DNA from 3 places in the Colwellia sp. F1 genome. Region 3 is predicted to be linked to each of the others. Evidence: predicted binding sites of a transcription regulator. Region 3 holds the regulator's gene; each other region holds the start of a gene.
What was found. Region 3 encodes sigma-54, which starts transcription at its own class of promoters, with help from an activator protein. Its sites were predicted from a motif close to GTTGGCACGNNNNTNGNNT; they were not measured.

Region 1: glnK (P-II family nitrogen regulator) is a predicted target of sigma-54. The motif match lies at 5,442-5,460, and genes of this name have one in related genera.
Region 2: AC0UA9_RS11435 (PEP-CTERM sorting domain-containing protein) is a predicted target of sigma-54. The motif match lies at 4,166-4,184, and genes of this name have one in related genera.

What each region holds. Positions count from the first base shown of each region.
Region 1 covers NZ_JBWDLI010000004.1:221,818-229,050, forward strand. Annotated here, with positions in the region: gene AC0UA9_RS05425 (response regulator) at 1-2,640, opposite strand, end outside; gene AC0UA9_RS05430 (peptidylprolyl isomerase) at 2,838-3,611, shown strand; gene AC0UA9_RS05435 (ammonium transporter) at 3,714-4,997, opposite strand; gene glnK (P-II family nitrogen regulator) at 5,060-5,398, opposite strand; gene ovoA (5-histidylcysteine sulfoxide synthase) at 5,595-7,233, opposite strand, start outside.
Region 2 covers NZ_JBWDLI010000010.1:156,510-163,742, reverse strand. Annotated here, with positions in the region: gene AC0UA9_RS11450 (formylglycine-generating enzyme family protein) at 1-47, shown strand, start outside; gene AC0UA9_RS11445 (SCO family protein) at 50-595, shown strand; gene AC0UA9_RS11440 (bifunctional aconitate hydratase 2/2-methylisocitrate dehydratase) at 820-3,627, shown strand; gene AC0UA9_RS11435 (PEP-CTERM sorting domain-containing protein) at 4,283-4,972, shown strand; gene AC0UA9_RS11430 (hypothetical protein) at 5,182-5,490, shown strand; gene AC0UA9_RS11425 (alpha/beta hydrolase) at 5,527-6,339, opposite strand; gene AC0UA9_RS11420 (OadG family transporter subunit) at 6,757-7,044, shown strand; gene oadA (sodium-extruding oxaloacetate decarboxylase subunit alpha) at 7,055-7,233, shown strand, end outside.
Region 3 covers NZ_JBWDLI010000015.1:67,476-74,708, reverse strand. Annotated here, with positions in the region: gene pmbA (metalloprotease PmbA) at 1-214, shown strand, start outside; gene mgtE (magnesium transporter) at 309-1,667, opposite strand; gene AC0UA9_RS14085 (HPr family phosphocarrier protein) at 1,799-2,137, opposite strand; gene rapZ (RNase adapter RapZ) at 2,145-2,999, opposite strand; gene ptsN (PTS IIA-like nitrogen regulatory protein PtsN) at 3,076-3,528, opposite strand; gene hpf (ribosome hibernation promoting factor) at 3,553-3,840, opposite strand; gene AC0UA9_RS14065 (RNA polymerase factor sigma-54) at 3,884-5,395, opposite strand; gene lptB (LPS export ABC transporter ATP-binding protein) at 5,528-6,292, opposite strand; gene lptA (lipopolysaccharide transport periplasmic protein LptA) at 6,273-6,827, opposite strand; gene lptC (LPS export ABC transporter periplasmic protein LptC) at 6,835-7,233, opposite strand, start outside.

The sequences.
Region 1 (7,233 bases), on a different contig from region 3:
TTGTTGGTCTTGCTTTAAATTATCAACAAACGATTGTATGAACTCTGTCATATCAATGTTATCTGTTGCTTGCTCAAATGCACCATGGCCATTGCCCGCTTGGCTTGTTACTTCCTCTGGCTCGCTTGTACGACAATGCTGGGCAATGGTGGCAACAAATATGTCTCGCTCTATCGGCTTTTTTAAGTGCCCTTCAAAGCCAAGCTCTAAGTACTGTGCAATTTCATGGGCCATAGCATTTGCTGTTAGTGCATAAATAGGGGGTTTGCATCCAAGTTCACGTAATGCCTCTAATGCCTGTATTCCGTCCATCTGAGGCATTTGAATATCTAACAGAACCAAATTAAAATCATGCTCAGTACATAGCTGTACGGCCTCTAGCCCATTAGCTGCTTCAATAACCTTTAAGCCGAGATTAGTCAGTAGCTTGGCAATTAAACGGCGGTTGTCGTCGTGGTCATCAGCTAACAGCACATTACCCGTAAACTGTTTTGTGTTTGATATTGCTTGAGGTAAATTGCTAGGAATATCGTTGGGATCTAAACAAGAATAGACCTCGCCAAAAGGTAGCTTAAGAATAAAGGTGCTGCCTTGGCCTACTTGGCTACTAACCGTTATGTTACCTGACATAGCATTAGCGAGTTGTTCTGATAAAAATAGTCCCAAGCCTGAACCCGAAAACCGCCGACTGATACTGTTATCACCTTGTGTGAAAATATTAAACATTTTCTCCATTTGGCTATTACTCATTCCAATGCCAGTATCCGTTACTGTAAATAATAAGTTTTTATTAATGATGGCAATATCTAAAGAAACCCAGCCTTCACTTGTAAACTTAATTGCATTAGAGCAGAGGTTGATCAGAATTTGGTTCAAGCGTAAGCCGTCGATATCAATAATAAACGGGATTGGTAAATGATGCGTAACTGTAAATGATAAGTTTTTTCTTTGCGCTTGCTCGGTAAACATATCATTTAATTTATCAACAATTTGATGTAAGTCTTGTCGCCGGTTTTCGAGCTCAAATTTGTTTGCTTCTATTTTACTTAAATCTAAAATATCATTAATTAATTGCAGTAAGTGCAAGCTGTTATTATGAATAACTTCAACTTCACCGACTAAGCTTTCGTCGTCAAAATCTCCATGAATGATGGCTTCAGCTTGTCCAAGCACGGCGGTGAGCGGCGTTCTAATTTCATGGCTCATATTGGCTAAAAACTGACTTTTTATGGTGCTAGCCTCTTGTAACTCTTTGGTCAACACTTCTAGCGCTTCTGTGCGCTCTTTCACTCGATTTTCTAAGTTTTTAGTGAGTCTGTTTTCCAAATAACGTCGGTAAGCAACAAATAACACAACAAGTAAAAAGGCCACAAATAAAATAATTAATTGCCGTTGCTGTGCTTCTTTACTTGATTGTAATAGTTGCAGCTGTTTGCTTTGCTCTAAACTTTTCACTTGTTGGCTTAGCTGGTCAGACTCAAATTTTGCTATTTGTTCATTAAGCATTTCATTGGCTACTTTTAAGCGCTCTTTTTCGTACGCTAATTGCGTGGTTAAAGCTTTTGTTGAGTCTCCCTCTGCAGCATACAGGAGCGCTGACAAGCCTAAGTTACTATTCATTAATTGCTTAAAGCCCATTGTAGTTGCGATAAGGTTAGATTCATCCATATACATACGCGTTCGCGCCAAATCTCCTTGATAAAAATTGATTTTGGCGAGTGTGTGTAAACAACCTCCGTAAGTCATTTGATGACCAATTTTTTTACTTAACTCGGCACCTAAGGTGGCATAATTATGGGCTGTGTCTAAGTTAGCCAGTTCATAATTTATTTCTGCAATATTATGATACTGAGAAGCCGTGTCGAGATGGTGACCATTCTCTTTGAAGTATGTTAACGCCTCCATGACATAGCGTTCTGCTTTTTTATACTGCCCTGATTGCTTGTATGAAACACCTATGCCCACCGACGCTTTTGCTCTACCATAAGCATCATCTAATGCCAGCCTTTTAATGAGCGTTTCTTCGAACATATCAATGGCAATATCATATCGCCGCAAGCTTAAATAAAGCACACCTAAATTATAGCGAACATCAACTTTATCCATGGTATCACCGAAACGTTGATACAAAACGTCTGCTTCTTGGTAAGCTTTTAATGCAGCAAATGCATCCCCTTTTGATGTTTGGACTAGAGCTATATTATTAAATAAATGCGCACTTTGAATCGCGTTATCTTCAGAAAATTCTTCTTGTTGAAAATAAGCTAATGCTGCCTGATAAGCGATAAGTGATTGGTCGTAGAGCCCTTGATAGTAATAAATTATCCCGATTAACTTATCAACACTGGCTTGCTGTAACGATACTTCATCGGGATGAATAAGTGCTTTAGCTTGCTTGATCACAACTAACGCTTTTTTTAATTCACTTAAAGTGACATAAGCATGGCTTTGTTGCAGTAATATTTTTACCCGTTGCTTGTTATCAAGCGCTTCTGTATCAAGTAACTTACTAAGCTGGGCAACCGCTAGCGCTTTGTCTGTTTCTTTTTTTATTATTTTTAATTCGTTATCAATATTATTTGCTATAGCACTGTGAGCGCTTAGTGTACCTGACAAAACAAATATAAATAACAACAACATGTGCCACATAGCAAACCTTGAAAAAAAATCGATAATTAAATACTAGCGCGTTGTCTAACTGACGCTACTTGCCTTTTATATCACTATATTTATGAAATGTAACTATTTGCAACAAGGTAAAAAATATAAGCAGTTAAGTTGAATTACACTACCGCTACTATTATTATGCTGCGACATTTCTTCTTTAGGTTTTAACCATGCTAAAAAAATTACTTTGTACTGCTGTACTATTTTCAAGTTTAACCTCAATTGTTAACGCGACCATTGTTGAGTTCCATACCTCACAAGGTGACTTTCAAGTAAATTTATTTGACCAAACTACACCAAAAACAGTGGCGAATTTTCTTCAATATGTTGAAGAGCAACATTACACAAATTCGGTAATTCACCGTGTTTCTTCAAACTTTGTTGTCCAAGGTGGTGGCTTTACATTTGATGGTGACTGGCCTTTAACGCGCAGTGAGACTAATCCGGCGGTTCTCAATGAACCCGTGTACTCTAATGTAAAGGGTACTATTGCTATGGCTAAACAAGGAGGAAACCCAAATAGCGCGACGGATCAATGGTTTTTTAACTTAGCAAACAATGCCAGTAATTTAGATGTACAAAATGGTGGTTTTACCGTTTTTGGTCAGGTTATCGGTGATGGCATGGCTGTGATCGAAAAAATACAGCAACTAACCTTGTGTACTTACGAAAGCTTACAAGGGATCCCCATGGTAATAGCTGAAACTCAAACTTGCTCTGATATGACGGCACCAGGTATTGAAAACTTTGTCGTGATTGAACAAATTACCATCGTTGATTCATCAGAAGTGACAGACGCAGAATTGTCTCCGGCAAAAAATACCTTGATAGCAGACTCTGGTAATACTGAGTCGGGTGGCAGTAGTAGCGGCGGCTCGCCGGCTCTGTTTACTATATTTTGCTTACTTGCTTTTTCAATTAGCAAACGCTTCTTAAAGCGCTAGCTCCTACTCCTTATAGAAAAGGTAATAAAAAGCAGCTTAATCGCTACTTTTTATTACCTTAGTTCAAACTAAAATAGACTTAGTTTATTTTTTAGCTAAAGATCATTTAATACGTGCAAATTCTGGGTAGGCTTCCATGCCACAATCAGTGATATCACTCCCTTCGTATTCATCTGCTGCACTAACCCGTATACCCATGGTTTTCTTTAAAGCAAACCAAACAATAAGACTGGTTGTAAATACCCAAATAAAAATCGTTGCCGCGCCAATTAACTGACCACTAAAACTAGCACTAGCATTTGTGATAGGTACTATCATTAAACCAAAGAAACCCACAACTCCGTGGACAGAGATAGCCCCCACTGGATCATCAATTTTAATTTTATCTAACGCAAGTACTGAAAGCACAACGATAACACCTGCAATAGCACCAAATATTGTTGCCTGAATTGGCGACGGTGTAGAAGGCTCGGCGGTAATTGCAACCAGCCCTGCTAATGCGCCGTTTAAGGTCATGGTTAAATCTGCTTTTTTAAAGAGTTTTTTTGCGGTTATTAGCGCGGCAAAAGCACCCGCTGCAGCTGCAGCATTGGTATTTAAAAAGACCATAGCAACAGAATTAGCACTAGTGATGTCGGCTAATTTTAATACTGAACCACCATTAAAACCAAACCATCCCATCCATAAAATAAAGGTACCTAAAGTTGCCATTGGTAAGTTGGCCCCCGGGATTGCATGTATTTTTCCATCTCTAGTATATTTACCTTTGCGTGCTCCCAGTAATAATACTCCTGCTAGTGCGGCTGAAGCGCCAGCTAAATGTACAATACCTGAGCCAGCAAAATCAGAAAAACCAAGATCACCTAAGGTATACAGACCAAAAACAGCTTCGCCATTCCAAGTCCAAGAGCCTTCCATAGGGTAAATGAAGCCGGTTAGTACCACAGTAAATGCCAAGAAAGACCATAGCTTCATGCGCTCAGCAACTGCCCCTGAAACAATAGACATTGCCGTTGCAACAAACACTACCTGAAAAAAGAAGTCTGCGGCATTAGAATAAACAGCGCCACCAGCAAAACCGGCTTCTGCTGATTCTACCAATACAGTGTCAACTAGGGCTTGAGCATTGCTCGCACCGTCTAGCCCTATGTTATTTAGAAATACGCCACCACCATACATAATATCGTAGCCAACAATTAAGTACATTATGCAAGCAATTGAGTACAGTGCGACATTTTTAGTTAATATTTCAGTGGTGTTTTTAGCGCGTACTAATCCTGCTTCTAGCATTGAGAAACCTGCTGCCATCCACATAACGAGCGCACCACACATTAGAAAATAAAAAGTGTCTAGCGCATATTGCAATTGAAAAATATTGTTTTCCATCATTGATCCTTAAAAAATTTTGTTTTGGTAATTACTCAGCCTTAAAATAATAAAAATATCGACTAAATTGCCTCCTCATTTTGTTCACCCGTACGTATACGAATGACCTGCTCAAGGCTGTAAACAAAAATTTTTCCATCCCCAATTTTACCTGTATAAGCAGACTGGCTAATGACTTCAACCAAGCGCTCAACGATGTCATCATGCACCGCGATTTCAAGTTTAACTTTTGGTAAGAAGTCGACCTGATACTCTGCACCACGATATAATTCGGTATGCCCTTTTTGACGACCAAACCCTTTCACCTCACTGACGGTGATCCCTTCAACACCAATGCCTGAAATCGCTTCACGCACATCGTCTAGTTTAAATGGTTTTATTATTGCATTGACTATTTTCACAGCAAACCTCTATTTATAATTTTAGCGAATAGTAAGCTGACTAATTCAATTCATGTGCCATAAAGATAAAACATCATATATCAATGACTTATTTATTTTATATTGTGGTTAAAATGCGATGTTGCACCATAAAAGCACAATAATGAGGCATTGAGTTTTGATTTGGTGCAACGAGAGAAGAATAGATACTGCTGTTTTATTTCAACTGCCAAACGCTTAATTGAGGGAAGCTCAGTGAATAATTACGATGATTTGTTTTAATAACACGCGTAAGTTGGTGTTGCTCTATTAAGGCAAAGTAGGGTGTTAGTTGTGTTGATAAGCCATCAAAGCCTGTCACATTTTCGCCATTAACTTTCATTCCCCCTAACCAATTCGCTTTTACTGTTTGCTGCTCGTCAAAATCATAATTTGAGATAATGATTAGCAAGCCCCGACTATTTAAGCGTTGATGTATAGTTTGTAAAAATAAACGTGGATCATAGTGTTGCTCAAGTATGTGTTGAGCAATCACTACATCATAGCCCGCAAAGGAGTCTTTAAGGTTACTCGCATCACCTTGGCTAAAGTGAACTTTTTCACGGTTAACTGTATCCGCTTTTAGTAGACTTATTTCATGAAAATCAACAATATCACCTTCATTTTTTAGTTGATAGCGCACCGATTTTCCTTGCGCTAAATGAACAGCGTGGCGAATAAAGCGGGCTGAGAAGTCAACACCGTCTACCTGATCAAAATGTTGCGCTAAAGTAAAAGTACTACGGCCCACACTACAGCCCAAATCAAGACACTTAGTCGTGGCGACTTTACATTGTGCTATCGCAGCTATTACGTGGTCTGTTATTTGCTTACTATAGTGTTGTAGTGTTTTAGGTAATGCGGCACTTGCTAAGTCGGTTGCACTTATGCCGTATTGGGCATGAAGCTGTTGGCAGATATTAAGGTCAGTTTCATAGTGATTTGCCTCAAGGTTAGGTAGTTGAGGGCTAGCACTCTCTACATAACGAAAGCCGGCATGCTGAAAGAAATGCCGACGAAAAGCATAACGAGAATGTTGTTGTGCTTCATTACCTGTTGAAATCCACGAGCCACCTTTAATAAGGTTATGCTTACTGTCAAAAGTAGGTGTAGAAAAATCATCATACAAGGGGTGAACTTCAAAGCCTTTAAAGCCATCTATGGGCGATTCTGTCCATTGCCAAACATTGCCAACTATGTCGAATACGCCCTCATGTTCAAACTGGTTTACCGGGCAAGATGAGGCATAATATTCGCGATTTATATTGCCTGGCGCTTTATCCCAAGAGGCTAAATCCCCCTTAACCTTATCACGTAAACATAACCACTCGGCCTCTGTTAGTAAGCGGATGTAGTTAGCTTCAGCCGACTCTTTGCTAAGCAGGTAGTTTTGCTTGTTTCGCCACTGGCAAAATGCCTTGGCTTCAAGATAGTTAACTTCGACGGGCCAATTTAAGGGCAGCGGTATTTCATTGAGCAGGTTGCGTTGCCAATACGATACTTCATTATTCTCGCTTATTTTCTCTAGCCAAAAGCGCGGCATGGTGGCTTGAGTGAAATGTAGCCATTGCTGCCCCTCTTCAGTCCAAAACTCGGGCCGTTGATAACCACCAGCCTTCACAAAAGCTAAATATTCTTGATTAGAAACTAGATACTTAGACACTTTAAAATCATCAAGATTTATTGTGTTCTGCCCGTATTCATTATCCCAACCAAAGGTATCATCGCTGGCCGGTTTACCAAAGGTGATTAACTTACCTTTAACTGGCATTAAGGTATTTTCTGGTGCACTTGATTGCTTTGAACAACTAGGCCAA
Region 2 (7,233 bases), on a different contig from region 3:
GCTTTAGGTGCGCACAAGATTTAGCACAAGCAAATAAAGGAAAATAAAGATGAAGATAATAATATTGCTACTTTTAGTGTTAACAACGCTAAGCACGCAGGCGGTTTCATTACCTGAAGCTTCCATTTATCAAGTAAATAGCCAATGGCAAAACCGTTATGACGAAACAGTAACACTGGAAAGCTTAGCGGGGAAAAAGCAAATTATTGCACTTATGTACACAGACTGTATTACCGTTTGCCCTATTATTGTGTCAGATATTAAAGCAATTCAAGCGGCTTTAACGCCCAAACAACAAGAAGAGATAGGTTTTGTCTTGGTGTCATTAACGCCTAATAGCGACACCCCAAAAATTATGACGAACTTTGCCAAAAAACGCGAACTGGATCATCACTGGACCTTGTTAAGTGGTAATGATGATGATGTGCGAGTGTTAGCCATGACACTGAATATTCAATACATGGGCGTAGCAAATAATGAGGTATCTCACACTAATGCTATTACCGTACTGGATGAGTACGGGCAATTACAGCTACAACAAGTTGGTTTAACTGGCGGCCCTGACGCGTTAATTAACAAGTTATGGGCTGAATAAAAAGCTGTAGAGACAGGTTAGTGGTGAATGGTGTTGTATATCAATGATTTAACCGTCTGGTATAACCATTATAACTAAAATCTCTACACCCTATAGTTTGCATGAATAGTGCTTATTTAACCAAATGATTAGTAGTCAGTAAAAAATCAGGTAAACTAGAGCGATATTTCCCCTCGCTAATTAATTATCATGTAATTAGCGCATTATACTAGAGAGAGCATTTAATGAGCCTGTATTTAGAATATATAGCAGAAATCGAAACTCGCAAAAATGAGCTAGGTCTCGCGCCTAAACCAATTGATAGCGCTGATTTATTAGCTGAAATTATCGAGCAAATTAAAGATCAAACAAATGAGTATCGTGCTGATTCACTAAACTTTTTTATTTACAATACCCTGCCTGGCACAACCAGCGCTGCAAATGAAAAAGCTAAATTTTTAAAAGAAATAATTCTTGGCGAAGCGGTTGTTGCTGAAATTTCTGTTGAATTTGCGTTTGAATTACTTTCACACATGAAAGGCGGCCCTTCAATTGAAGTACTACTTGATCTTGCCTTAGGCGACGACGCCGCATTAGCTGCTCAAGCCGCAGATGTGTTAAAAACACAAGTGTTTTTATATGAAGCTGATACAGCTCGCCTTGAGGCTGCGTTTAAAGCGGGCAACAGTATTGCTAAAGACCTGTTAGAAAGTTATGCAAAAGCTGAGTTTTTCACTAAACTGCCAGATGTTGCTGAAAAAATTGACGTAGTAACCTATATTGCTGGCGAAGGTGATATTTCAACTGACTTATTATCGCCAGGTCATCAATCTCATTCTCGTGCTGACCGTGAACTACACGGCCAATGTATGAGTACACCAGAAGCACAAGCAGAAATCAGAGCCTTACAAGCGAAGCATCCTAACATGCAAGTTATGCTTATTGCTGAAAAAGGTACTATGGGTGTTGGCTCATCGCGTATGTCCGGTGTCAACAACGTTGCACTTATCGCGGGTAAAAAAGCCAGTCCTTATGTACCATTTATTAATATTGCCCCAATTGTTGCTGGTACCAATGGTATTGCGCCAATTTTTTTAACTACGGTTGATGTAACCGGTGGTATTGGGCTTGATCTGAAAAACTGGGTTAAGCAAGTAGACGCTAATGGTAACACCATTGTTGATGAAAATGGCGATGCGGTATTAAAAGAAGCATACTCTGTAGCCACAGGTACTGTGTTAACGATTGACACAAAAGCAAAAAAACTCTACAACGGTGATAAAGAACTTGCAGATATTTCATCAGCCTTTACACCACAAAAAATGGAGTTTATGAAAGCTGGCGGTTCATACGCGGTAACGTTTGGTAAAAAACTACAAACATTTGCTGCAGAGGCTTTGGGTGTTGAACCTGCTAGTGTGTATGCAGCGTCAAAAGAAATCTCACATGAAGGCCAAGGTTTAACGGCAGTTGAGAAAATATTTAACCGTAATGCTGTTGGCGTTTTATCTGAATCACCATTGCATGCAGGTTCAAACGTGCGTGTTAAAGTGAATATTGTTGGTTCACAAGATACTACAGGCCCTATGACATGTCAGGAACTTGAAGCGATGGCAGCTTCTACTATCTCGCCCATTGTTGACGGTGCATTTCAGTCAGGTTGTCACACAGCATCTGTTTGGGATAGCAAAGCAAAAGCAAATACGCCTAAATTAATGAGCTTTATGAATGCGTTTGGTTTAATCACAGCACGTGATCCTAAAGGTGTTTACCCAGCAATGACGGATGTTATTCATAAAGTATTGAATGACATTACTGTGGACGACCGCGCTATTATTATTGGTGGTGACTCACATACTCGTATGTCTAAGGGTGTTGCCTTTGGTGCTGACTCAGGTACTGTCGCAATTGCCTTGGCAACGGGTGAATCAGCAATGCCAATTCCAGAATCGGTAAAAGTTACCTTTAAAGGCGAAATGAAACAGCACATGGACTTTCGTGATGTTGTTCACGCAACACAAGCGCAAATGCTTAAGCAATTTGGTGGTGAAAATGTCTTCCAAGGCCGTGTTATTGAAGTACATATAGGTACTTTACTGGCTGACCAAGCCTTTACTTTCACTGACTGGACTGCAGAGATGAAAGCTAAAGCGTCAATCTGCATATCGCAAGATGAAACATTAATAGGCTCACTTGAGTTAGCGAAAAGCCGTATCCAAATCATGATTGATAAAGGCATGGAAAATGCTGCAAAAACACTGCATGGCTTAATTGCTTTAGCAGACAAACGGATTAATGAACTTAAATCAGGCGAGACACCAGCTCTAAGACCAGATGACAACGCTAAGTACCACGCAGAAGTTATTGTTGACTTAGACAAAATTGATGAGCCAATGATTGCAGACCCTGATGTTAATAACGATGATGTGTCAAAACGCTACACACATGATGTTATTCGCCCTGTGTCGTACTACAACAATAAAACCGTAGACTTAGGTTTTGTTGGTTCATGTATGGTTCATAAAGGTGATATGCAAATTATTGCGCAAATGTTCCGTAATATGGAAGCTCAAGGCACTAAAATTGAATTTAAAGCGCCTTTAGTGGTTGCGCCACCAACGTATAACATCGTTGATGAGCTTAAAGCAGAAGGTGACTGGGATATTTTACAGAAGTATTCAGGTTTTGAGTTTGACGATGTGAGCCCGAAAAACACTGCACGTACTAAATATGAAAAAATTATGTATTTAGAGCGCCCTGGCTGTAACTTATGTATGGGTAACCAAGAGAAAGCTGAACCAGGTGACACGGTTATTGCTACCTCTACTCGTTTATTCCAAGGCCGTGTAGTGGCTGATACAGCAGAGAAAAAAGGCGAGTCGCTACTAGGTTCAACCCCGTTAGTTGTACTATCAACGATTCTTGGCCGCTTCCCTTCACTTGAAGAGTACAAAAAAGCAGTAGAAGGTATTACCTTAACTGACTTCGTACCGCCGGCTGAAGAAATGAGTACACAGTTTGTAGATACAGCGGTACCTATCAAAGTGATGTAAGTTTACTTACTAGCGAAACGGGTAAAATAGAATAGCCCAAACATAAAACCTAAGGGTTGCTTATTTTAATGAAGTGGTGAGGTAAAAATCGCGCTTAGTTAAAATGGCAACTCTTTTTTTTTGCCAGGCGGGTAGTGTTTGCTCATATGATGACATTTATCATACTCACCTGACGAATACTGTTAATAGCATGAAAGAAATGACGGGCTTTGAGCAAAACGCTTGCGCGAGATAATGTCAGATAATTTTACATAAACTTGGGGAAACCAAGCGTACTAGAGAATAACTCAGTCTGAACACCTCAGAAAAAGCACCTTGTCACTGCTTACTTATTTATATCACATTTGTACTATTTTATTTGTACAATAAGTTAACATTTGGAACACCGTATTTACATCAGCTAATTGTGCTTTAATTATGCTTTTAAATTATTGTCATAAATATTTACATTACTACGATTGTGCAATAAATAGCTGGCTAGTAATTTTTTTGGCTGTTCTTTAGTACATACAAAACAGTGGTTTACTTGTTTTTGTAGGTTGGCACGATACCTGCTTTATGCCTTGTGTATTTTATATTGAGTTATCAATGCCAGTGCCAAGTAAATTAAAAGGGTGTTTGCAAGTGTTATGATTGTTTTTAAAAAGGAAGTAGTATGAAAAACCGTGTATTAAATAAATTTATCTCTGTCATTGTGTTATGTTTAGCTGCTAATACGTCACAAGCAGCATTAATTACTGAGTTAACCCATGACTATGGTGTAGATAAGAGCATACCAAGTGGCAGCTTAAATGGTGCGCCTAGTCAATGTAACCAACTAGCCGCTGACTATATCAAGGTAACTGATACAACATCTAACAGTGGTTGTAGTCGTTTCTACGATGCTTTTAGCTTGTCAGCGTTTGCTGATTATGAAATTGAAAGCTTTGAGTTAACATTAACCTTTTCTAATACCGACGATTATAATTACTTTTGGGGTTTCTTTTCTGTAGCAGAAGACTGGAAGGTGATGGCAGCTTCATCTGCCAATAAGGCAGATACATTTAACCCAAAAGATATAAACCGTGTTAATGATTTAACGTCACAAAGCTTTGTTTTTGATGCTGCTAATACCAATAAATCGGTATATGATGAAATTTTAGATAATGAAACTTTTGGGTTTTGGCTAGGTGATAAAGCTTGGGGGTCAAATAACTTTAATTTATATAGCTCATCGTTAAACGTGAATATTAAACCCGGCAGCGGTCCGACACTAGCAGTGTCAGTGCCAGAGCCAAACATGGTAGCGTTATTCGGTTTAGGTTTAGCATTATTATTAGTCCGTAGAGCAAAGGCGCCTAGATAATTACTTTGCCTTGTTGATTAAAGTTAACGAATAAACAGGAAGGATAAAAACAGCATACAGGTGCTAATGCCGTTCACTTAAGTCGAGCGGCATTTTTATTTCTAAAGTTTTTAGCGTAGCATTACCAGGTGATAAGGTTAGCTAAGCGGGGCTCAATTTAAGCAGTTTCAATGCGTTGATTGAAAGCGATTAGAGGTACAGGGGGCTTTATGAAGCAATGGTTAGTTATGTTTATTTCAATAATGCTGATTGCCATTATTATTGGTATTATAATTAACGACCAGCTTAAGCAGGCCAATATATCGAGTAACCTTTGCACAGCGTCCTGGCAGCGTTATGTTGACGACATTATTGACACCAGTGATGGTAATGGGCATGGCCCTGATCTTGGTTCAGATGAATGGCAATCAGTGGTTGAATTTAAGCTAGGTGTTCGAGAAAACTCAACTGTGCCACAACGAGCGAGTAAAGCCTGGTGTGAATATATTGACCTTAAGCTAAAAGCGATTCAAAAGTAAGTGCTAATAGCCTTGAATTATTCACTGTTTAGCTTGTTACGGTTGCCAGGGGATAAGTTCGTCTTTTTGATGTTGTGCCGTTATTGGTGAGTCTGCTTGGTATAATATGGGGACGTCTTTACTTTGGTAGGCTTGAATATAAAAACGTGTTGGCCAAGCATGGGGTGGGTATTGGCTGTCTTTTTCAGTTTGCTGACCTGTTACGTCAAATGTGTAAGCATAGGGTAATGCTTGGTTGCTGCCAGGTACAGTGTCACGTGTATCAATATAGCTATCACTATAGTTGGCACAGGTGCCAAAATTTTCAATGCCATATTGCCAAAATATACCCGAATATACTGCGACAGGATCTAAGTAAGTGGTTTGCACAATAATACTTGGGTTAACTGATTTTGCCCCCTTGCATATACCTAAAGCAACAAAAGCACCACAACTATGACCAATAGCATGAATTGCCTTGAGCGTCGTTTGGCTAGCTAACCTTTGACCAATGCCAAAGCCTATTTTTTTCCCTGAAACAGAGCAACTAAAGACATTGCTGGCATAATCTTGCCAGTTAATACTGTGGTTTTGCATAATTACATGCTTAAGCTGGGTATAAGGCGCTAATGCCATTAACTGTTGTAATTCGTCACTCCAACTACGTGGTGAGTCGTTGACCCCGTGGGCAGACAAAGTAATGTATTCAAGATCTTTTGTAAGTGTAAACTGGCTAACCGATGAAAAATCACGAGGCCAGTGAGGGTAAATTAATAACCCTAATGAAATAAGTATAAAAGGGATACCAGGCATAATAATTAACCACAGGCACAGTAAACGGGCTAATTTTTGCTTATTAAATTTATGCATTAGGTGGTGTATTCACTTTTATTTCGTTGTTATTAAGGTCAAATTTTACAAGATAATCGCGTGAAAAAAAATCCTTGCTTGGTTTTCTTCAGCAAACTAGCCAGAAAATAACGCATGAGTCTATGCATATTATGCATAGCAAATGAATAAGTCATTCATCTGTGTATATTGTATAAAATACGCGATATTGCTCATTTGTGGCTTATATACGCTGCAATTATATTGTATACAATATCTTGTTATGCAGTTTGTTTTGAATATTTAGTAAAAAAATCTGAATATTTAGTAAAAAAACATGAATATCCATTGTTTTGGCGCTTGACTAAAAATTATTTTTCTGAAACTGCAAAATAATGTTTGTTTTTAATAATTGGAGTGATTATTCTAATTTCATAATTTTTCGAACGAGAAGAAAAAATGAACAGTATGGAGCAGCAGTTTATAGAAGCTGGCACACTTATGCTAACCGGAATGGTGTTTGTGTTCGCTTTTTTAGGCTTATTAATTATTTTTATTAACACTGTCTTAGTAAAACTAGCAGTTAAGTTCCCTGAGTCTAATACACAAAATAGAAGAAACTCAAAAAAACAGGCGCAAAAAAAAGTAGACGGTGAAATATCGCCTGCGATAGTCGCAGCAATAAGCGGGTCGGTAAATCAATACCGCCAAAAACATGCTATACAACAGAATTTAAAAAAGAAATAAGGGCATAACCATGAGCAAACCATTAGGTATTACCGAAGTTGTCTTAAGAGATGGTCATCAATCAATTCTTGCAACCCGTCTTCGATTAGAGGACATGTTACCGATTGCATCAACATTAGACGACGTTGGCTATTGGTCAATTGAGTCCTGGGGTGGTGCAACCTTTGATTCTTGTATTCGCTACTTAGG
Region 3 (7,233 bases):
GGTCAATGTGGTGAATGGTGACTATTCTCGCGGTGCTGCCGGATTTTGGGTTGAAAATGGTAAAATTGCGTATCCGGTTAGTGAAATTACCATTGCGGGTAACTTGGCGGAAATGTTTAAAGGTATTGTCGCTGTTGGTGCTGATGTTGATAAACACGGGAGTATTAATACAGGTTCAATCTTAATCGATAACATGCAGGTGGCAGGCCAGTAATTTATCTTTTCATCAGGTGTTAGCAGAAGTGCTGAGGAATGGGGATGTAAATAATGTTACTAACACCTCGCACTTCACACCTAGCACTTAAGCCTTATGTTAACAGTAGGGTTGCTGTGCCTAAAAAAGCAAATATCCCCACTACATCAGTCACAGTCGTAATAATGACGCTCCCTGCAAGCGCTGGGTCAATGTTGAAGCGTTTAAGTATTAGTGGAATAGCAACACCTGCTAAGCCCGCTGCCGTCATGTTCATTAGCATCGCAAAAGCAATAACGACGCCTAGCATTATATCCTGTTTCCAAATAGCGACCACGCTTGCAATTAATAATGCCCAAATAATACCATTAAGAAAGCCTATGGCTATTTCCTTGTGTAAGAGCGCGCGAGCATTACTATTACCTACATGACCTAATGCCATACCACGAATAACTAAAGTTAAGGTTTGATTACCGGCAACACCGCCCATGCTCGGTACTAAAGAGTTAAGGACCGCTAATACTGCTAGTTGTTGAAAAAGTCCCTCAAACATACTGGTAACTGCAACGGCTAATAAAGCGGTTACTAAGTTAACCCCTAGCCACAATGAGCGCTGCTTTGTACTTTTTATCACAGGTGCAAAGGTGTCGGCTTCATCGTCTAAGCCCACCATGCTCATCATTGAATGTTCAGCATCCTCACGAATAATATCAATGACATCATCAATGGTAATTCGGCCTAATAAATGCCCTTTTTGGTCGATAACAGGTGCTGAAAACCAGTCATATTTTTCAAATAATTGTGCGACTTCTTGCTCGCTCATGTTGGCTTGCACCACTTCAATTTCTGCATCAATTAATGTTGAAATGATAACTTCAGGTTTTGCCGTGACAATAGAGGCTAATGAAACGGCACCAATGAAATGATTGGTTCTATCAACAACGTAAAAAGAGTCTGTTGCTTCTGGCAGTTGGCCCTTTAACCGTAAATAGCGTAATACTACGTCAACACTGACTTCAGGGCGTAAAGTAATGGTGTCGGTATTCATGATACCGCCGGCAGTATCATGCTCATAAGATAATGCTGTTTCTACCCGGCTTCTATCTTGGGAATCCATAGAATTGAGCACTTGCCTATAAACGCTGTCGGGCAGGTTACGCAATACTTCAGCTAAATTATCAACATCCATGCCTTCGGCAACAGCAGCGAGTTTTTCAGGCTTTATACTGGGTAATATGCTTTTGCGTACTTCCTCAGTTAGTTCTTCAAGGACTTCACCGTGGTGTTCGCTATCGATAAGCTGCCATAATACTGCTCGGCTTTTAGCTGGAGAGGATTCAAGGAATAATGCTAAGTCATAGGCAGACATGCCTTGTAATAGCTTACGTACATAAACAAACATGCCACTATCTAAGGCACTATTGACTTGCAGTAGTCTTTGTTGGATATTTTCTTGTTCTATTATTTCTGACATAGCGACCTTACTTGAGCGTGGTAAACGCAGTCAACAGAGTAAAGGGAAATATCAACGCTATTAAACACTCAAATGAAGGGTTAATAGACTTAATATTTATGTTATTTATTGCTTTGGTTATTTAATGTTATTTATTCATCTTCGTCAAATTTATCGCCAATTAACTGGCTTATAGCTGCTAAAGCGGCTGGCGCATCAACTCCCTGAGCGGTTACTTTTACAACTTTTCCTTGCCCGCCAGCTAATAACATAATAGCCATTATACTGTTGGCGTCAGCTTCTTTTTGCTCAAGCGATAAGGTGATGTTCGCCGAAAAACTTTGGCAAAGTAAGGCTAGCTTACTTGCAGCTCTGGCGTGCAAGCCTAACTTATTAATAATGGTAATTTCTTTACTTACGATGATATTGGTATCCGCTGTCTCTGCAGTTGGTGTGCTGCTTGCTGCTAATTTAGGCTTATGTGATGGCATAATGGCGTTACTCAATGCTTTTTTTTATATCTCGATGATGCGTTTGTACATTTTTTTGTTCTTTGATAAAGTTTCTTGCTAATAATTCAGCAATATAAACCGAGCGGTGCTTGCCGCCTGTACAACCAATAGCAATAGTAACATAACTACGGTTATTGCGCTCTAAGTGAGGCAACCAAGTCATCATAAAGCTATTAACTTGCCAAATAAATTTAGTGACAATGGGCTGGCTGGCAAGAAAGTCTATTACTGGTTGCTCTAAGCCAGTATAGGGTTTTAACTCTTTTTCCCAATGTGGGTTAGGGAGGAAGCGCACATCAAATACATAGTCAGCATCGGCTGGAATACCGTGTTTAAAGCCAAATGATTCAAAAACAAGCACCATATTACCCGTTTTTTTGCCCAGTATGCGCTCGCGCACTAAATCAGCTAATTGGTGTGGGCTTAATTCGCTGGTGTTAATGTATAAGTCAGCATTGATTGAAATTGGTGTTAACAATTCTTTTTCTAGTGCTATGGCTTGGTCTAAGGCGATATTATTTTTGATCAGTGGGTGCAACCGTCTGGTTTCACTGAACCGTCGAATCAGATCGTTATCATCGGCATCTAAAAATAAGGTGGTAACATCAACGGCATTGGGTAAATATTCAATGATTTCTTCTATATCTTGCGGGTTGTTAGGTAAGTTTCGCACGTCTAGACTTACGGCGACATTTTCATAATCATTAATCACGGTGTGCGTTAATGCTGGCAGTAAATTTACGGGAATATTGTCAACACAATAATAACCTAAATCTTCTAATACTCTTAATGCTACAGACTTACCTGAGCCAGAGCGACCACTAACAATTATAAGCTTCATATATTAAATCTCAATTGCGGATAAAAAAAGTCGAGAAACGAGGGTGTTACAAGTTGTCACTTTGCTTGTTTAAAATTTAAATGGCTTGCTGAATCAGGTCAAACATTGCTTCTTGGTTTATACACTTGCGTACTTTTTTAGCTGTTTTACGATCGCTAAAAAGCTTTGCAATGCTTTGCAGTGTTTCTAAATGTTCCTGTGTGTTATTTTCAGGGACAAATAAACAAATAAATATATCAACTGGCTGGTTGTCAATAGCGTCAAAATCAATGGCTTGTTCAGTGGTTAAAAAAACAGCAACCGCTTTGTCTGTATTACTGAGCCTAGCATGAGGAATGGCAATGCCGTTACCAATACCTGTGCTGCCCATTTTTTCTCGGCTCAGTAAGCTATCTAATAGATCGGTTGGATTTACATTGCCTAATTCCTGGGCAGCAAGCTGACATATTTTTTCAAGTAAGCGTTTTTTACTGCGAACTGGTACTGCACATTGCGTGCAGTCCAGTGTTAAGATATTTTGTAGTGTCATAATAATTTAAGTGGTGGCGCTAAGCTAATGTTGGGTTATTTTGCCTTTATATTTGAGTATCTGGCGGTCGAGTTTATCAACCAAATTATCTATTGAACTATACATGTCGGTATTCACCGCAGAGGCATGAATTTCATTACCTTTTAAATGCACTGTGGCTTCTGCTTTTTGATCTAACTTCTCTACCGTTAATACTACGTAAACATTAGTAATATGGTCAAAGTGACGCTCTAACTTGGCTAGCTTTGTTTCAACATAGTTGCGTAATGATGAAGTGATATCTACATGATGGCCCGTAAGATTAATTTGCATAAGTATGATCCTTCTTTAGTTCAATTAAAAATAAAGTTACTGATTATAGTAAACTTTTACGTTGGTTCGACGGTGGAATAGCTAAAGACTCTCGATACTTAGCTATTGTGCGCCTAGCAACGTTAATACCCTGCTCGGCTAGTAAATCAGCCATTTTACTATCACTTAGCGGTTTAGCAGGTATTTCCGCTAAAATGAACTTTTTAATTAACGATCGAATAGCAGTAGACGAACATTCACCGCCATTTTCAGTGCTAACATGGCTTGAAAAAAAATATTTTAATTCAAAAATACCTCGTGGCGTATGCATATACTTCTGTGTTGTTACACGAGAAATTGTAGACTCATGCATATCGACCGCTTCAGCGATATCATTTAAAACCATTGGCCGCATTGCTTCTTCACCATGTTCTAAAAAGCCTTGTTGGCGTTGTACAATACAGTTTGATACTTTGAGTAAAGTGTCGTTGCGTGATTCTAAACTTTTGATAAACCACTTGGCTTCTTGTAAATTAGCGCGAATAAATTGGCCGTCGTTACTCGATGACTTTGTTGTTTTAGTCATGGCGGCATATTGTTGATTGACTGACAGCTTAGGAGCGCTATCAGGGTTTAACTCAACCACCCAGCGGCCATTTTTTTTCTCTACGGAAACGTCAGGAATCACGTATTGATCATCGCTTTTATCAATCACATCACCAGGGCGAGGGTTTAAACTTTGAATTAACCGCATCACTTCACGTAAGTCATCCTCTTTCAGCCGTGTTTTACGCATGAGTTGACGGTAATCACGGCTACCCAGTAAATCAATATGCTCTCTGATAATTAATTTGCTTTCTGTTAAGTAAGGAGTGTCAGAACTAAACTGGTTTAATTGAATTAGTAAACAGTCAGCAATCGACGGCGCGGCAACCCCTATAGGATCAAATACATTAATACGTTTTAGAACGGCTTCTACTTCATCAAGCTCTAGCCCTTCAATCCCGACACTCTCTAAAATATCTTCACTTGAAACCGTTAAGTAACCTGCATCGTCTACAGCTTCAATAATTGCTATGGCAATGGCTCTATCGGTTTCAGAAAAAGGCGTTAACTCCATTTGCCATAAAAGGTGATCTTGAATTGAGTCAGTTGTTTCACCTTGATAGGTGTAATCTTCTCCTGGGCTACTAATAGCACCAGTGTTTGAGGTGCCGGCACTGTAGCTTTCTTCCCAAGTTGTATCTATGTTTAACTCTTCAGGAATATCACTTTTTTCCATGGCTTCTGTCGTACTAATTTCATCAATGCTTGCCGATGGTTCTTCACTGGTCGTTGTTTCAGCTGTGGCTGAAAAGGCCTCTTCAAGTCTCTCTGAACTATCGTTAGCGCTATTTTCCGTATCAGCGCTAGATCTGTCTTGTTCACTTATTTCAAGTAGAGGGTTGCTTTCAAGTACTTCTTGTATTTCTTGCTGAAGCTCTAACGTAGACAGCTGCAACAGCTTGATCGCTTGTTGCAGTTGCGGTGTCATCGTTAATTGCTGTCCTATTCGGAGTTGCAGAGTTGGGCGCATCTACTTTTTTTACTTCCTATTAATAAATATTGCTAACATTATGATAACTAATTTAAAAATTACTTTTAGTCACTTAAGGTTAGTATAGCCTAAGTGAGTTCAGTATAGCCAAAGTTCTCATGCTTAAGTTAACTATAGCGTGAATTGTTCGCCTAGGTATACATCTCTTACCGTTTGATTCGCAAGAATTTGATCAGAGTCACCTTCAGCAATTATTTCACCATGACTAACAATATATGCATGTTCACATACATCAAGTGTTTCACGCACATTATGATCAGTAATTAATATACCAATACCGCGATTTTTAAGGTGAATAATTATTTTTTTTATATCACCAACAGAAATTGGGTCAACACCTGCAAAGGGCTCATCAAGTAGAATGAACTCAGGATCAGCGGCCAATGCCCTTGCTATTTCTACCCGTCTTCGTTCACCACCTGACAGGCTCATACCCAAGTTGTCTTTAATGTGACTAATACTAAACTCTTCTAGTAGTTGTTCTAGTTTACTTTGCCTTTCGTGTTCATTAAGGCCCTTGCGAGTTTGCAAAATAGCCATAATATTATCAGTAACTGTGAGCTTTCTAAATATCGAGGCTTCTTGGGGTAAATAGCCTATGCCACGTCTTGCTCGTTCATGCATAGGAGCAAGGGTAACGTCTTCATCGTTGAGTATAATTTGGCCGTTGTCATTTGGAACTAAACCGACAATCATATAGAAAGACGTTGTTTTTCCAGCGCCATTAGGGCCTAGCAAACCAACAATTTGGCCAGCACTTACAGCTAAACTAACGCGCTTAACGACTTTTTTATTTTTATAAGACTTTGATAAATTTTGAGCTATCAAGGTTGATTTGCTCGATATATCGTCAGCTTTATGGTTTGTTACTGTCATTGTTTTTCTTATCTTGTTGGGCTTTTATTTGAGCAGGCTGTAAAATAGTGGTTACCGATTCATTTTGACCACTAATCGCTTCTAATTTTTCACTTAATGTGTTGTAAGTAATTGTTTCACCAGTAACTTTGCTACCAGCTTGCTTAACTTGTGCGTTACCTGAAATAGTAATGATGTATTGATCTGGTTGATATTTTATTTCATTTGCTTGCAAGCTAATTAAGCTCCCGTCTTCTAATTCTTGTTTGAAAATAGCGGGTTCACCTTTGGCAAGGTAGGTGTCATATTTTTCGTTAGTTGCCTCATCATGATGGCTATATACCTGAACAATATCAGCAACGATAGAAATAGAGCCTTGGCTGATATTTACGTCGTCTAAATAACTTGCTATTTTATTTTTTAAATCAGCAGATTGCCGCTTAGATTTTATGGTGATTTCTTGCGTAAGATCTTTTTTTGCAGCAGAAGCTGGTAGACCTAACGAGAGCAGTAGTGTGCTAAATAATAGCGCTTTGCTAAGGTTTTTAAGTGTCATGAAGGTATTAACTATTGTTTTTTTTGTAAATGGTACGCACATGTTCAGTTAAAGTCATCTGTTTAGTGTTTAAGTCAATGATCAAACCAGAGCCATACATGGTGAAGTCTTTACCTTGCACCATCACTGTTTGCTCTGAGCTGATAATATTAGTATTTAAATCAAGCTCTAAATATTTACAGTATATTGCTTGTATTAAGCTATTTTTATCGGTTGCACTTAAGTGTACGCGATGATTTAAAATAACCCTATTGTTTTTATACAGTGTTGCTTCTTTTGCACTTAGTTTCCACGGTGGGTTTTGCGTACTAGCAAGCTTAGGTAGACTGTTATTTAGGTTATTGCTGTTAGGCGTTGAGATTTTATTAGGGTGATTTTGGGGATATAGGGTGTAATTGGGTAACTC